DNA from 4 places in the Spartinivicinus marinus genome. Region 1 is predicted to be linked to each of the others. Evidence: predicted binding sites of a transcription regulator. Region 1 holds the regulator's gene; each other region holds the start of a gene.

What was found. The regulator FNR, encoded in region 1, switches genes on or off when oxygen is low (the NO sensors DNR and NnrR bind a similar motif). The targets are predictions, from matches to a motif close to TTGATNTANATCAA.
Region 2: OQE68_RS03620 (ribonucleoside triphosphate reductase) is a predicted target of FNR. The motif match lies at 2,217-2,230, and genes of this name have one in related genera.
Region 3: OQE68_RS03835 (HP1242/YdcH family protein) is a predicted target of FNR. The motif match lies at 1,308-1,321, and genes of this name have one in related genera.
Region 4: OQE68_RS03595 (FeoA family protein) is a predicted target of FNR. The motif match lies at 2,184-2,197, and genes of this name have one in related genera.

Annotation. Positions count from the first base shown of each region.
Region 1 covers NZ_JAPJZK010000001.1:6,351,284-6,354,918, forward strand. Annotated here, with positions in the region: gene hemN (oxygen-independent coproporphyrinogen III oxidase) at 1-1,284, shown strand, start outside; gene fnr (fumarate/nitrate reduction transcriptional regulator Fnr) at 1,391-2,143, shown strand; gene OQE68_RS27915 (adenine phosphoribosyltransferase) at 2,196-2,738, shown strand; gene OQE68_RS27920 (hypothetical protein) at 3,157-3,635, shown strand, end outside.
Region 2 covers NZ_JAPJZK010000001.1:743,502-747,136, reverse strand. Annotated here, with positions in the region: gene OQE68_RS03630 (anaerobic ribonucleoside-triphosphate reductase activating protein) at 1-174, opposite strand, end outside; gene nrdD (anaerobic ribonucleoside-triphosphate reductase) at 233-406, opposite strand; gene OQE68_RS03620 (ribonucleoside triphosphate reductase) at 417-2,135, opposite strand; gene OQE68_RS03615 (hypothetical protein) at 2,402-3,635, shown strand, end outside.
Region 3 covers NZ_JAPJZK010000001.1:786,872-790,506, reverse strand. Annotated here, with positions in the region: gene ilvG (acetolactate synthase 2 catalytic subunit) at 1-909, opposite strand, end outside; gene OQE68_RS03835 (HP1242/YdcH family protein) at 1,518-1,754, shown strand; gene OQE68_RS03830 (PAAR domain-containing protein) at 2,067-2,306, shown strand; gene OQE68_RS03825 (PilZ domain-containing protein) at 2,468-2,824, shown strand; gene OQE68_RS03820 (type 2 periplasmic-binding domain-containing protein) at 3,079-3,318, shown strand.
Region 4 covers NZ_JAPJZK010000001.1:735,212-738,846, reverse strand. Annotated here, with positions in the region: gene feoB (Fe(2+) transporter permease subunit FeoB) at 1-1,863, opposite strand, end outside; gene OQE68_RS03595 (FeoA family protein) at 1,863-2,099, opposite strand; gene OQE68_RS03590 (hypothetical protein) at 2,241-2,510, opposite strand; gene OQE68_RS03585 (NnrS family protein) at 2,503-3,635, opposite strand, start outside.

The DNA.
Region 1 (3,635 bases):
GAGCCTGACCACTATCAACAAGCTTTAACAAAACTCAAACAGCAGCAAACACCGCTGTCACTTTATGTACACATCCCGTTTTGCGCTAGTGTTTGTTATTACTGTGGCTGCAATAAAATAATTACCAAAAATCGGCAAAAAGCCCTGCCTTATCTAACGGTATTGGAAAAAGAAATCCAGCTTGTCTCTCAACAGTTAGACTGTAAGCCTGTGGTTGAACAACTACACTGGGGAGGTGGTACCCCTACCTTTTTGACCCATGAGCAAACTACCCAATTGTTTACGCTGCTGGAGCAGCACTTTCAATTGGTGGATGATATTGACGGAGACTATTCAATTGAAATAGACCCACGAGAAGCTGACTGGCCAACCATGGGATTATTACGCTCCTTGGGGTTTAATCGTATTAGCTTAGGTATTCAGGATTTTAATCCAGTTGTACAAAAAGCGGTTAATCGCGTTCAATCAGAAGCTGAAACAGAAGCTATTTTTGAAGCAGCCAGGGCATTATTATTTAAATCCATTAATGTGGATTTAATTTATGGATTACCTTTTCAAACCACTGCCAGTTTTTTAGAAACCCTTGATAAAGTCATTGCGCTCTCACCCGACCGGCTATCTATTTTCAATTACGCTCATTTACCCCATCGGTTTAAGCCTCAAAGAAGGATTAAAGCCAGCGACTTACCTTCTGCTCCAGAAAAGCTCAGTATTTTACAACACAGTATTGATCGGCTACAGGCAGCTGGCTACCACTATATTGGCATGGATCACTTTGCTTTACCTGATGACAAACTGGCTACCGCTCAAGCAAAAGGCGAATTACATCGTAATTTCCAAGGCTATACCACCCATGGCCATTGTGACTTAATTGGGTTTGGCGTCTCTTCAATTAGCCAGATTAATGATATTTATTGCCAAAACCACACTGCACTTGATGACTATATTCAGTCAATCGAAAATAATCAGCTACCCATTAAACGTGGTATTCAATTAAATCAGGATGATTTACTTAGACGAGGTATTATTCAACAGCTAATCTGTCACTTTCAGGTAGATTTAGCCAAGTATTGCCAACCTTTCGGTATAAACTGGCACGTTTATTTCCAGAAAGAAATTATGCAACTCATGCCAATGGTTGAAGATAAGCTCATCACCCTAACTGATAGCAAGTTAATCATCACCAATAATGGAAGGCTGTTAGCCAGAAATATCTGTATGGTGTTTGATCGATATCTAGCAAGCAAACAATCATCAGAGAATTTATTTTCTAAAGTTATTTAATACTAAAAACTTTCGCTTGTTGCTAACTGGGTCACCCCCTACAATAATCACAATGTACCCGTTAGCCTAAATTAACAATTTTTGCGTTCGAGGCCTCAGCGTAACAATGATTGCCAAAGTAAAACCTATCAACCAAGTCGCTTGCAAAGATTGCATTCTAAGCACCCTTTGTCTGCCTATTGCCTTAAAAGTAGAAGATATTGATACGCTAGACAGCATCATTAAACGAGGCAAACCATTACGCAAAGGCGAGCACCTATTTTTCCAAGGTGACACATTCAGCTCTATCTATGCCGTTCGTTCGGGTGCCTTAAAAACCTACACCACCACTGATGATGGTGTTGAACAAATTACTGGCTTCCAACTGCCAAGTGAATTAGTTGGGTTAAGTGGTATTGATGACGAGCATTACCCCGTATCAGCCCAAGCGGTAGAAACCACTATGGTTTGTGAAATCCCCTTCGAACGACTGGATGAACTTGCCAGTACCCTGCCCGAGCTCCGTCGTAAATTAATGCAAATCATGAGCAAAGAAATTCGCGAAGATCAGCAAATGATGTTGTTGCTCAGTAAGAAAAATGCCGATGAACGTATTGCAACCTTTCTCTTAAATTTAGCTGCCCGCTTCCGTCGCCGTGGCTTTTCTTCTCAGGCTTTCAGACTCCCCATGTCTCGCAATGAGATGGGTAATTATTTGGGACTTGCGGTAGAAACGGTTAGCCGTGTCTTCACGCGCTTCCAAAAAAATGGCTTAATCGACGCGAATGGCAAGGAAGTCCTGATCAAAGATTCCATGACTATTTGCTCTTTAGCTGGAGGCAAACCTGTTAACCAAGCCAACGACTCATTAACAGGCTAGCCCTTCCCTAGCTGGGGAGAGCATCGATAAACCATTATTTGGAAAACTAATAATGATATTTGACGAATATTATATAAAGTCATTAATTCGTAATGTTCCTGACTGGCCCAGCCCTGGTGTAATGTTTCGTGATATTACGCCCTTATTTAAATCACCAAAAGCCCAACGCATGGTAGTTGATAGCTTCATTCAACGTTATGTAGATGCCGACTTTACCCATATTGGCGCCATGGAAGCCCGAGGTTTTTTACTTGGCTCAGTCATTTCCTATGAGTTGAATAAACCACTAGTGTTATTTCGAAAACAAGGCAAACTACCGGCGAAAACCATTGCAGAAGAATATGACATCGAATACGGAAAAGCAGTACTAGAAATACAACATGATGCCTTTGAAAGTGGTGCAAGCATCCTACTCGTGGATGACTTGATTGCCACAGGAGGCACTTTACTTGCTGCAGCAACTTTAACCCGACAGTTAGGGGGTAGTATTTATGAAGCAGCGGCTATTATTGACTTGCCAGATTTAGGTGGTAGCCAAAAGCTTCAAGACTCAGATATTCCCGTTTATACACTTTGTGCCTTTGCTAAAGATTAGTCAGTGTTAACTACTTCTGATCGCACCCCTCAAAGGGTGCGCCAGTCATCTAAGAATAAACCCGCTAGTTTCACCGTCATTTAAATGACAACACTGTCAGCTATTTGATCACTTCCCAACTATCTTTTTCATCTTACTCAACAAACATCGGACAGGTTAACAAGCAAAAGTGCTTTTTCCACTACTGCTAACTCCATACTTCACAGCATTTTCCTTACTAAATACTTTTTAACTTTTTCCAAGTAAAGCAAGCCGTTAAGTTGCGTATTTCAGTCTACACTAACCATAAAATAGGATTGTATTCAAGATAAGTCATTTTTTTGCAACGAATAAAAGGAATGCCAATAGCAGTAAAGGCCCATACTGGTCAAAAAAATGCATTAAAAACAATAAACGTAGGGAAAATGAGAGTTGAATAATGGGCATTTGTGCAGAAGAGCTAAGACATTATGTCGTTCAACCCACTTTAAAGCAATTGCAAATCAAGCATTGCTTAGCAGAAAACTTGCTAATGGGGACAGCTGCTCAGGAAAGTGGGCTTGGCTTCTACCTACGCCCTAAAAAACACCACTCCTATGGCATTTATTGCATTACTCCCCTGATGCATAGAAATATATGGGATAAATATTTGGTTCAACTACCAGAACTGGCAAGTCAGGTCAGGGGATTAGCTAGCCAACATGAATTTTTGGAAAATCCCCACCAAGAATTAGCTACTAATCTCAGTTATGCAACAGCTATTGCTTGGATGGTTTACCAGCGTGTCCCGAATTTTCCGACTAAAGGTGATCCTGCCAATTTAGGGCTATTGGGAAAATGCTGGCGCCGTTATTACCATGGTAAACCCCAGGCCTCACTAGACGACTTTATCCATAATTACCATCAATATATTCTGGG
Region 2 (3,635 bases), 5.6 Mb from region 1:
AAATTGTTGAATACTCTGCCAAGCATATTGCCCAGAGGTAATCTTGATCAGCTCAGGGTTATGACAATACTGGCAGCGTAAATTGCAGCCCTGACAATATAGTACTGTTGCTAAATGATCAGGAAAATCAATGGTGGTGAGGGGAGTTATGCCACCTATTTGTATTTCTCTCATATAAACTGCCTAGTAAACAAATAAAGAACAAGACCGTCCCTGGCTTTTATGGTTGGTTTTAAGTAGCTGCTATTCGCTTTGCAGATGTAGACTCAGTGAAAAACTGTCTATCATTATGCTCAGCCAGTTTACCGGGGTTAAAAGCAGAAGTTGGTCTATGGTAGCCCATGACTCGGGTCCAGACTTCACAGCGTTGTCTTTTTGGGTGGTTTGTTAATATTTGCTTAGCCATAATTTTTTCTTTATTCAACCTCATTAGCAAGAATTGCTTCATCGCATTTTGGACAAAACTCGTGTTCGCCTGCCAAATAACCATGAACAGGACAAATAGAGAATGTAGGAGTAATTGTGATATATGGTACTTTGAAGTTGCTCAAGGCAGCTTTAACAAGCTTACGACAACTGACACTGCTTGAAATAGGTTCTGCCATATAAAGGTGGAGGACAGTTCCCCCTGTGTAAGTACGTTGTAATTTTTCCTGTAGCTCTAGTGCTAAAAATGGGTCATCAGTATATCCAACAGGTAATTGGCTTGAGTTGGTATAGTATGGGGAGTCAGTAGTCCCACATTGGATGATGTTAGAAAATCTTTTTTTATCTTCTTTGGCAAATCGGTATGCGGTTCCTTCGGCGGGAGTTGCTTCTAAATTGTATAATTGGCCGGTTTCTTCTTGAAATGCAACTATCTTCTCCTTGATATGGTTGAGTAATTCTAGAGCAAGCTGTTGCCCTTTACTGGTAGTAATATCCTCTTGGTTATCACTAAAGTTTAGAATCATTTCATTGATGCCATTAACTCCAATGGTCGAGAAGTGATTACGAAGAGTGCCTAAATAGCGCTTAGTGTAGGGGTATAATCCTTCATCCATTAACTGTTGAACAACGTTACGTTTAATTTCTAAACTGTCTTTTGCTAAATTTAATAAATAATCTAGCTGTTCAAATAACGCTTGTTTATTGCCTTGGTGTAGATAGCCTAAACGAGCACAATTAATAGTAACCACGCCTAGAGAGCCAGTTTGTTCGGCAGAACCAAATAGTCCATTGCCTCGCTTCAATAGTTCACGTACATCGAGCTGTAGTCGGCAGCACATTGAGCGTACCATATGAGGCTGTAGGTCTGAGTTTAAAAAGTTTTGAAAATAAGGCAGTCCATATCGAGCGGTCATCTCAAACAAGCGATCAATATTTTCTGACTCCCAATCAAAGTCAGGTGTAATATTGTAGGTAGGAATAGGGAAGGTAAAAACACGTCCTTTAGCATCACCTTCAGTCATTACTTCAATAAATGCCTGATTGATCATGGCCATTTCTTTTGTGAGTTTGCCGTAGCTAAAAGGCTGTTCTTCACCTGCTATAACAGGGACTTGCTCTTGTAAATCGACAGGACAGGTCCAATCAAATGTTAGGTTTGTGAAAGGTGTCTGGGTACCCCAGCGGGAAGGGATATTAAGGTTATAAATAAATTCTTGGATTAACTGTTTTACTTGTTGATAGTTGACTTGATCTTTGCGAATGTATGGTGCGAGGTAAGTATCAAAAGAACTGAAAGCTTGAGCGCCAGCCCATTCGTTTTGCAAGGTGCCTAAAAAATTAACAATTTGCCCCAATGCTGCAGATAAGTGTTTGGGTGGAGCTGACTCTACCTTGCCTGCTACTCCATTAAATCCTTCATACAACAGTTGGCGTAATGACCAACCAGCACAATACCCCCCCAGCATATCCAGATCATGAATATGAAAGTCAGCATTAACGTGAGCATTTCTTACTGCTTCAGGGTAAAGGCAATGTAGCCAGTAGTGGGCTGTCATTTTACCTGATGTGTTTAAAATAAGACCGCCTAGGGAATAACCTTGGTTGGCATTGGCCTTAATCCGCCAGTCTTGCTTGGTTAAGTACTCCTGATAAGTGTTGCGTATATCTAGGAGCGGTAGTGATTCGACAGTATTTGTACTCAACATGATGGTTTCTAACTACTAAACAATGAGTGATGTATACTATATATAGTATGTCTTTATGGTGTTTTATACTATTTATTGTGCTTGATCTGAGTCAATACTTGGTGAGTTGCATTACAAGACTGGTGGCTGGTGCTTAAAGTTTAAAAATTGATCACTCTAAAACAAGTAAGGAAAGGATATAAAATAGAACAGCCTTTTTTAGTAGATTAGTACTTACTATAATTGGTTATGATGAGGGTATCTGTTATTGGTATGGGAAGTAAGCCATGACATATCCTATTGGATGTAACCCAGATACACATGATGTAGGTAGTAGAGCCGATAATTTTTCCGTAGAACATGCTGCTCCGCTAGCTGGGCATGGAAATGTTGTTAGATTGAGTGAGTCTATAGCTGCACAACAATTATTTAATCATCAGCAGCTTGATTATCAGCCACAAACGATGGCTAAGCCGGTGACCAGCAGTGAGCTTATTGCTTCTAGCCGTGCTGTACACCAGCTCGTGAATAATACTCTAGAGGGTAATAGCCTAGAGGATAATGGTGTAGTCATTGATGATGATGAGCGGCAGTTAATCAAAAACTATCTTGAGCGATCACTCAGTAAATATATATTATCCTATGGTAAATGGGAAATTAAAGCAAAGTTAAGGCGGTTACCTAAAGATCCAGTGAGTTATTTTTCGAAAACCGGTAATGAGCAGCGGCCTGTTAATGGTAAATGGGCATCGCCTAAACACCTGTCTGTTTTCAATAAGATACAAACACAAATAAAGGAGCAAATGCCTAGTGCTGGTGTTCTAGAGATTGAAGATGGCAGAGTTTGTATAAAGGAGCCTTTTCCACAAACAGCACAAAGTTTGGCTAATTACTTAAATATATTAGTGGGTAATGGTGCAATTGCAGAAGAACAAGCCCACAACTCAAATAAGTCAACTTTAATTCAAAGTTTGCTTGAACCGAATGATCAAAAGATAGCTGATATATTTACCAAATATATTGATGTATTAGGCTCTGAAAAAAACCGCACGACTAGAGCCTATCGAGTTTTATTTAAAACTCATGATAATCCCTTTGAGCCTATTAATGAAATAAAACAGCATCGAGGTAAATATAGGATTAGAGCAAATACGACACGAGCGGCCGAAGTGATTGAGCATGATAAAAAGTTACTTAGCCAATTATTTGAACGCTTAGAAGCTTGCCAAAAACAGGTCGTTATGTTGAGTCGGGGAGGCTTGTTTGAGCAGTCAATACAACAAATTGCTACTAAGGCGGATAACCACTTTAGTAATCATGTTATTGATTATAAGACTCGCAAATTCGATAATTTAAAGGTGGACCTTAATAAATGCCAGGAATTATTGAAGCAGCCGCATACCCATTTGGCGACTAAAGATGGTATAGAACAGCTGCGGGAACAACTTAAACACTATCAAAGCTATGTTATTCAGTTAGAGCTGTTTGTTGCTGCTGTTGATGATTTAACACCTAAATTAT
Region 3 (3,635 bases), 5.6 Mb from region 1:
TTTGCCAAACTCAGCAGCATCAATATCCAAGTGAATTATTTTCGCGTTTGCTGCAAAGCTATCCAGCTTACCTGTTACTCGGTCATCAAAACGGGCACCAATACAAATCAGTAAATCACATTGTTGTACGGCCAAATTGGCAGCTTTGGTGCCATGCATACCGAGCATACCAAGATAATAAGGGTCTTCAGGTAAATGGTTACCAATGCCTTTTAAAGTGCTAACTGAGGGTATACCAGACCGTTGGGCATACTTACGTAAGGCGGTTACTGCACCACCCAACATAATGCCTCCTCCACTATAAAGTAATGGGCACTTTGCTTGTTCAATTAGTAGATTGGCTTCTTCAATTGTACCAGCACCTGCTGTAGGTAAACTGTAGTCTGCTGCGGGAAAGCCTACTACAGAAGGTATTTCAGCAAGCTGAATATCTTTTGGTACATCAATTAATACCGGCCCAGGGCGCCCTGACATGGCAATTTGCATTGCTTCTAACAACATCCAAGGTAATTCACTTGCTGCTCGTACCTGAAAACTGTGCTTAACCACCGGTAAAGCCATGCCAAGGATATCTACCTCTTGAAAGGCATCTGTACCAATAAATGGACTAGCAACCTGTCCAGTGATAGCCAGCATGGGTATAGAGTCTAAGTGAGCATTGGCAATACCCGTAAGCAGGTTGGTGGCCCCTGGCCCGGAGGTAGCTAAACAAACGCCCAATTTACCGGTGCTTCTGGCATAACCATCAGCAGCTAAGGCTGCGCCTTGTTCATGGCGACAGAGGACATGATTGAGTTTGCTATCAACGAGTGCATCATAAACAGGCATAATTGCGCCGCCGGGATAGCCAAATAGCGTGCTGATACCTGCTGTTTCAAGAGTTTTAATAATGTGCTGGGCGCCGTTCATAGAGTCAATTCACATCACTGTTGTTGCAAAAAAAAACCCCCGGCTCTTTCAAGTCGGGGGTTTTGGTATTCGTTAGCTCTGTTATTGGTTAGCCACGTAAACCCCCTTGTTGGCGCATAATAATCACCACAAGTGTTTTCACGATAATCTTTTTAATGGCTAACAAAGCATTCATTACAAATTAACTTATCACTATATAACTTACTTAAACTACACCTAACACGTATTGAATAGTCTAATAGCGTCTTAGTTGTTACTTGTTTAGAAAACAAGTCTGTCAAACATGATGCGAGTGATGTATTAAGAAACAAGTTATCATGCATATCCTATCACCCACTTCTTTAATCAGAGCATAGTTTGCTGGAAAAAACAAGAGTTATAAGTGGCTTGACTGAAAGTTGATTAGCATCAATAAGGCGAGAGGTTATTTCCGTTATTCATAGTTTTATGGTTTGTTAATCGCTTAAGTGCTGGTAAGAAGTAAACTGAGTAAGTAAGGTGCTGTAAGCGATGTTGTTTGTTTGAGAAGGTTAACATAGCTGAAAAATTAGCTGGCGTGGTAAACGACGGCTTACTAGACTTAATGATGAGTAATAGGGAGGAAAACAATGTTGAGGCATAAACACAGCCTAGTCGATGAGTTCCCTCAATGCCGGGAACAAATTAATAAACTAAAACATGAAAATCCCACCTTTGCCAAAATGGCAGCTGAATATCACACGCTTGATCACCAGCTATGTGGCTTGATGATGAGAGACATCCCGACGAGTGATGAAAATTATCTTTCATTAAAAAAACGACGAATGAAATTAAAGGACCAAATTTACGCTATGCTTTCCCATTAGTGGGTTAATTATAAAGGTGATGTCTCTTGTGCATCACCTTTTTTATTTGCTTTGATGGTCTTGCCTAAAAAATATCTGTATTGATTGTAGTGTTGATGTTAAAAAACTAACTGCTTGCAAATAAGATCTAATTATTTAATTAAATCTTGTATTAAATAAACTTGATAGTAATAAAGTTAACAAAATGTAAATTATATCAAGGGTATCTTTAAAAAAATGTTATGGCTAAAATTCCCTTAAGCAAGATATTACAAGGTATAATAGTTGATAGAAAGCATGCCATAATCAAAGGTATTAAAGAAGGGTAGTAAGATGAAATGGGCTCTTGTTGGTGATAAGGATACAGAGGGCAATGTAATAGTTGAAGGTAGCTCTAATCATATAGAGAGTGGTAAGCCAGTTGCTCGAGTTGGCGATAAGCTAAGTGATGGAAGTGTGATAACTACAGGACATCCTTTTATTAAAATTGATGGTCGGCCAGTGGCTATTACTGGTAGTGATGTTAGTAATGGGAATAAACTGGTTGAAGGATCTTCAATAACCCAGTTATAAAAGAGACATTATTACTAGCCTAATATTATTAGCTTTTCGATATTGAGAGTGGGTATGATGGCCCTTTGTTAGTAATATCTATATAGGACTTGGGCTGTAAAAGCAATATGAACAGCCAGATACCGGACCACTCAATGATATACAATGTATAACAATTAAGTATGACAAAACTGATAGATGTACCAATATCTCAGGAGCAGCGGGCCTATCCGCGCAAAGAGGTAAACTGGCAAGCAGCAATTAAAGGAACAGATCATAGCGAAGCGATACCTGCAGAGGCTATTAATATTTCTGTGCAAGGAGTAATGTTAGTTTCAACGATTTCCTTTCAAATAAAGCAAAAGCTATCCATAATGATCAAAGCACATCATCTTAATAACCAATTGATTATTTATGCAATAGCTGAGGTAAGGCATGTGATAAAAAGAAAAAATGGTTATCATATTGGATTGCAGTTTAAAAAAATACAGCCATTAGCTAAAAAGTTTATTTATAGGTTTGTGGAGAATTCAATTTAACTAACTGAAGATAAAATGCCTCTGCAAATTTATAAATAATTTTATTTGGTAAATACAGTTAAATCTTTCATTACTGCCTATCAAAGAGCCACATTTCTCAATGTTCTAGCCTATAATTGTAGGTAGTTCAATAATAAGTGTGCTCTATGAAATAACTCCTTATACTAATAAGCATACTGATACCATTTACAGTTCAGTCTCAAGAGACGATAACTTGGTGTGCCTACTATAACTGAGCTCCTTGGATTTACCCTGTGGGTGATCACTATGAAGGAATTCTGATAGAAGAATTAGCGCTTTTTGAAAAAGAACACAATATAAAAGCCATTCCTATCGTCCATAAAAACTGGAAGAGATGTCAAGCGGAAGTGGAAAATGGTAGAGTAGACATAATATTAGGAGCTAATAAAACAGTTGAACGAGAGAAAGTATTTTATTATTTGAGTATACCTGCATTTCTCAATAGGTCTGACGTAAGTGCTTATACGGTTTAAGGGCATCTCTAATAATTATTTATGGCCCCTGTGCAAGATGACGGGGTCTTGAATAAGGCGGTTTACGATGTGTAAAACGGGTTCTTTCTAGGCAAATCAGCACATTCAAGAGCCCTCATGCAGCGCCTTTCCAGATCCTACTGGCTCGGTTCTACAGGCACCAGCATACTTTCAAAGCATGTGAATTGACCAGAAGGCTAGAGGCTGTAAACAGTTATTAGAGGTGCCCTTTAGGTAAAGAAAAATAATAATTACTATTACAAAAAAAGTGGAAAATCATATGCCAGGGGGGTAACCAGAATGGGGATTCTGTGTGA
Region 4 (3,635 bases), 5.6 Mb from region 1:
TTGCCAAAAAGCTAATGGTTGAGGGGTATCCAGTGCTTGTTTGGTAGCATTCAGCTGGCTGTACATAGCATCCAGGGTGCCAACCACTGCTTCTTTAGCAAAAACACCAGTGAAAATTCCCACTGTTGCTGGCCAGTTTGCATCATTAATACCCATTGGCTTAAACAGAGGTGTCAGTGCTTTGCCTGTCACAGACAAAATGGAGTTTTCTGTATTTTCGTTATTAACGGTTGCATCTGTACCCAGGCTATTGAGCACATTTAAGAGTGCTACCATTACAATAATGATTTTACCTGCTTTTACAATAAAGCCTTTAAGGCGGCTCCAGGTGTGGGTTAAGACCGTTTTGGTTGTGGGTAGGTGATAATCGGGTAGCTCTAGAATAAAAGGACTGCTTATGCCTGGTAGTAGAGTATGCTTCATAATAATGCCAGTAGTAATAGCAAGTAGAATACCGACAAGATATAAAATAAGCACTATGTTTTGGCCGTTATCAGGAAAAAAAGCAACAGCAAACAGTGCGTAGACAGGAAGGCGGGCTCCACAAGACATAAAGGGAGTCATACAAATGGTTAATAATCGGTCACGCTGGCTTTCTAGAGTTCTAGTTGCCATTACTGCGGGCACATTGCAGCCGAAGCCAATCAGCATAGGAACAAAAGCTTTTCCTGGCAGACCAACCCAGCCCATTATTTTATCCATAATAAAAGCAGCTCTGGCCATATAACCAGAGCCCTCTAACAATGCTAAAAATAAAAATAAGCAGGCAATGATAGGAATAAAAGTAGCAACTGTTTGAATACCACTGCCAATGCCATTGGCGAGTAACGTAATTAACCAGTTTGGTGCATGTATTTGGTTCAGCCAATAGGCTGGAGTATCAATAAATAAAGTACCTGCTGTAATATCAAAAAAGTCAATAAATGCACTGCCAATATTAATGCTAAACATAAACATTAAATACATAATGCTTAGAAATATTGGAATACCCAATAGTCGGTTAAGCACAATGTTGTCTATTTTTTCTGTTATTGATTTTGAAAAACGCTCTTCCGTCGTAACCACTTGTTGGGTGAGTTGATTAATAAACTGATAACGATCATTGGCAATAAGAATATCTAAATCTTCACCCATTTGTTGGGTGATATTTCTTGTATGTTCCTGTGCTAACTGTTGTAACACGGCCTTCCAGGTAGAGCTAGTCTTGATAATGGCAGGAAAGTGGTTGTTGATTTCATTATTGGCGAGTAAGTTTATTGCTTGCCATTGAGAAATAGCTGGGTGGTCATCAGGTCTTATTTGTTGGATAGCTTGATGAATTAACTTGTTATAAGGTTGTGGGGGAAGAGGCGTTGTTGGTTGTTTGAGTGCTTGGGTCACCCGTTTTTTCAACTCCGGTAGGCCTTTTGACTGTTTTGCAACAATTGGTAGTACTGGACATTTTAATCGCTGGGCCAGCTGCTTGATGTTGATGGTTTGCTTAGCTGATGAGAGCTTGTCCATCATATTGAGGACAATGATCATGGGTTTTCCCAACTCAAGTAACTGAAGAGTTAAATATAAACTTCGTTGTAAATTAACTGCATCGATAATATTAATAATGAGAGAGCTGGAATCTATTAATAAAAAATCAAGCGTAATTTGCTCGTCAATAGCAGTATTTTCTACACCATCTAAGGAATAAAGTCCGGGTAAGTCAATTATCTTAATCGTTTGTTGGTTATACTGATAAGAGCCTGTTTTTTTCTCAACGGTTACACCGGGCCAATTACCAATCTTTTGTTTTGAACCAGTTAAAGCGTTAAATAATGATGTTTTTCCACAATTAGGATTACCGACTAGACAGACAGTTGATAATGACATCAGGATAATTTCTCCACTTGTACAACATCTGCTTCATTCCTACGCAGGCTTAGTCTGTAACCACGTAAAGTGACTTCAATAGGATCACCTAAAGGAGCTACGCGAGAAACTGTAATAACAGTACCAGGGGTAATCCCCATGGCTAGCAGTTGGCGACGATAATGGGGGTTGCTGTTGCAAATGCCAGTGACATGACCACTTTCACCAACCTGTAAGTGTTTAAGTGTGAACTGCATAGTTTTTGACTATAACTGGTTTGAGATTGGTTTTTACAAGATCTGTTGTGTAACCAGTTTACAGTTAACAATAGGATATCTGTTTTGATTTAGATCAGTGAGAATGCAACTGATTCTTATTTTTTTATGGCTTGCTTGGTTTTAGACTAAACGATTTTTCTGCAATACTCGGTAGATTTTTTTACTGGTTTTTGCCAGCCGATCGATTTCTCCAAGAGTTGGTATTTCCCCTGATTGCAGCTGTGACTCCCAGTCATCTAGCTCTCTTGAGAGAAATTCCAAGAGTTTTTTTGAGCAGCCATGACAAGTGCCAGCACATAATACTGATTCAGGGGTATCGAAGGGGATTGCTGATCTGATTTGGTTGATCAAATCTTGCATTGCAACTGAGGTAGAGGGTTTTTTAACCAAACTGATGATCTACCCTGGGTTTAATTAAAATTGGAGTATAAATAATAAGAAAGAATACAAAAGCTATAATCCAGCATAGCTGTGATATTACAATCCAATTTACATAATGGCTCATATCCAAGATAGGTAAAAACACTCTGATGACACCACCAATTGTTAAAAGGATACAGGCTAAGCCTATTAATTTGGGTGGCTGTTGGACATTACGGCCTGTGTGGCCAAGAGAAACACGACTCATCATACTCAGTGTCACTAGGCCGATGCCACCAAAGGCCATACTATGAATAGCGAGAAAAACTGATACATAATGATAGCCACTGAGTGCAAACAGTAAAAAGCCAATAATTATAAAAGCGTAAGCCAGGTATAAACTCCATAATAAGGGTTTATGCCATATTCCCCTGGTGTACCAACCAGCAATTCTAATTAAATGAATAACAAACAATAATGCAGCCAACCAGGCAGCAATAATTTTGTAGTGGGTAAAAACAGTGCTAATAAAAAATAACAAAAAAATTACTAACGAACTAATATCAAGCCAAAGATAATTTTTTAAGGTTACTGGATAGCCAACCCCACGTTCAATAAAAAAAGGGATAACTCTACGGCCCATAGTCAATATTAAGCCAATGATAAGATATAAGCCTGTATAGTTCCCCCAGCGAATACCCGACTCAACGATATCAAAGGCGCCCAGGTAAAAAAGTATATTAGCAAGCCCCATTAATAAGAGTTTGGCCATAATTCCCAACTGCTTCCATTGCTTGACTTTGATAATAGGGACTAATACGCAAGAGGCCAGTAATAGGATGAAGAGTATATCCATGACTGCAGCAATCAATAATCCTTGGTCAAATAGAATAGCGATTCGTGGTATGAGCCAACAACAAAATAGCAGGCCTAGTTTAAAGCCATAGATAGTTTGAATTTTTGTCCAGTTTTTAACAGCAGTTAATAGAAAGCCTGCTATCACTGCTAGGCTATAACCAAATATCATTTCATGAGCATGCCAGGCAATGGGGTTAATTGTGGATGTTGGAGCAGACCACCCTAACCCATAAAGCCCAAGCCAAATGAAGATGGAAACGACTGCGTAAACCGCAGCCCCAAGAAAAAAAGGACGAA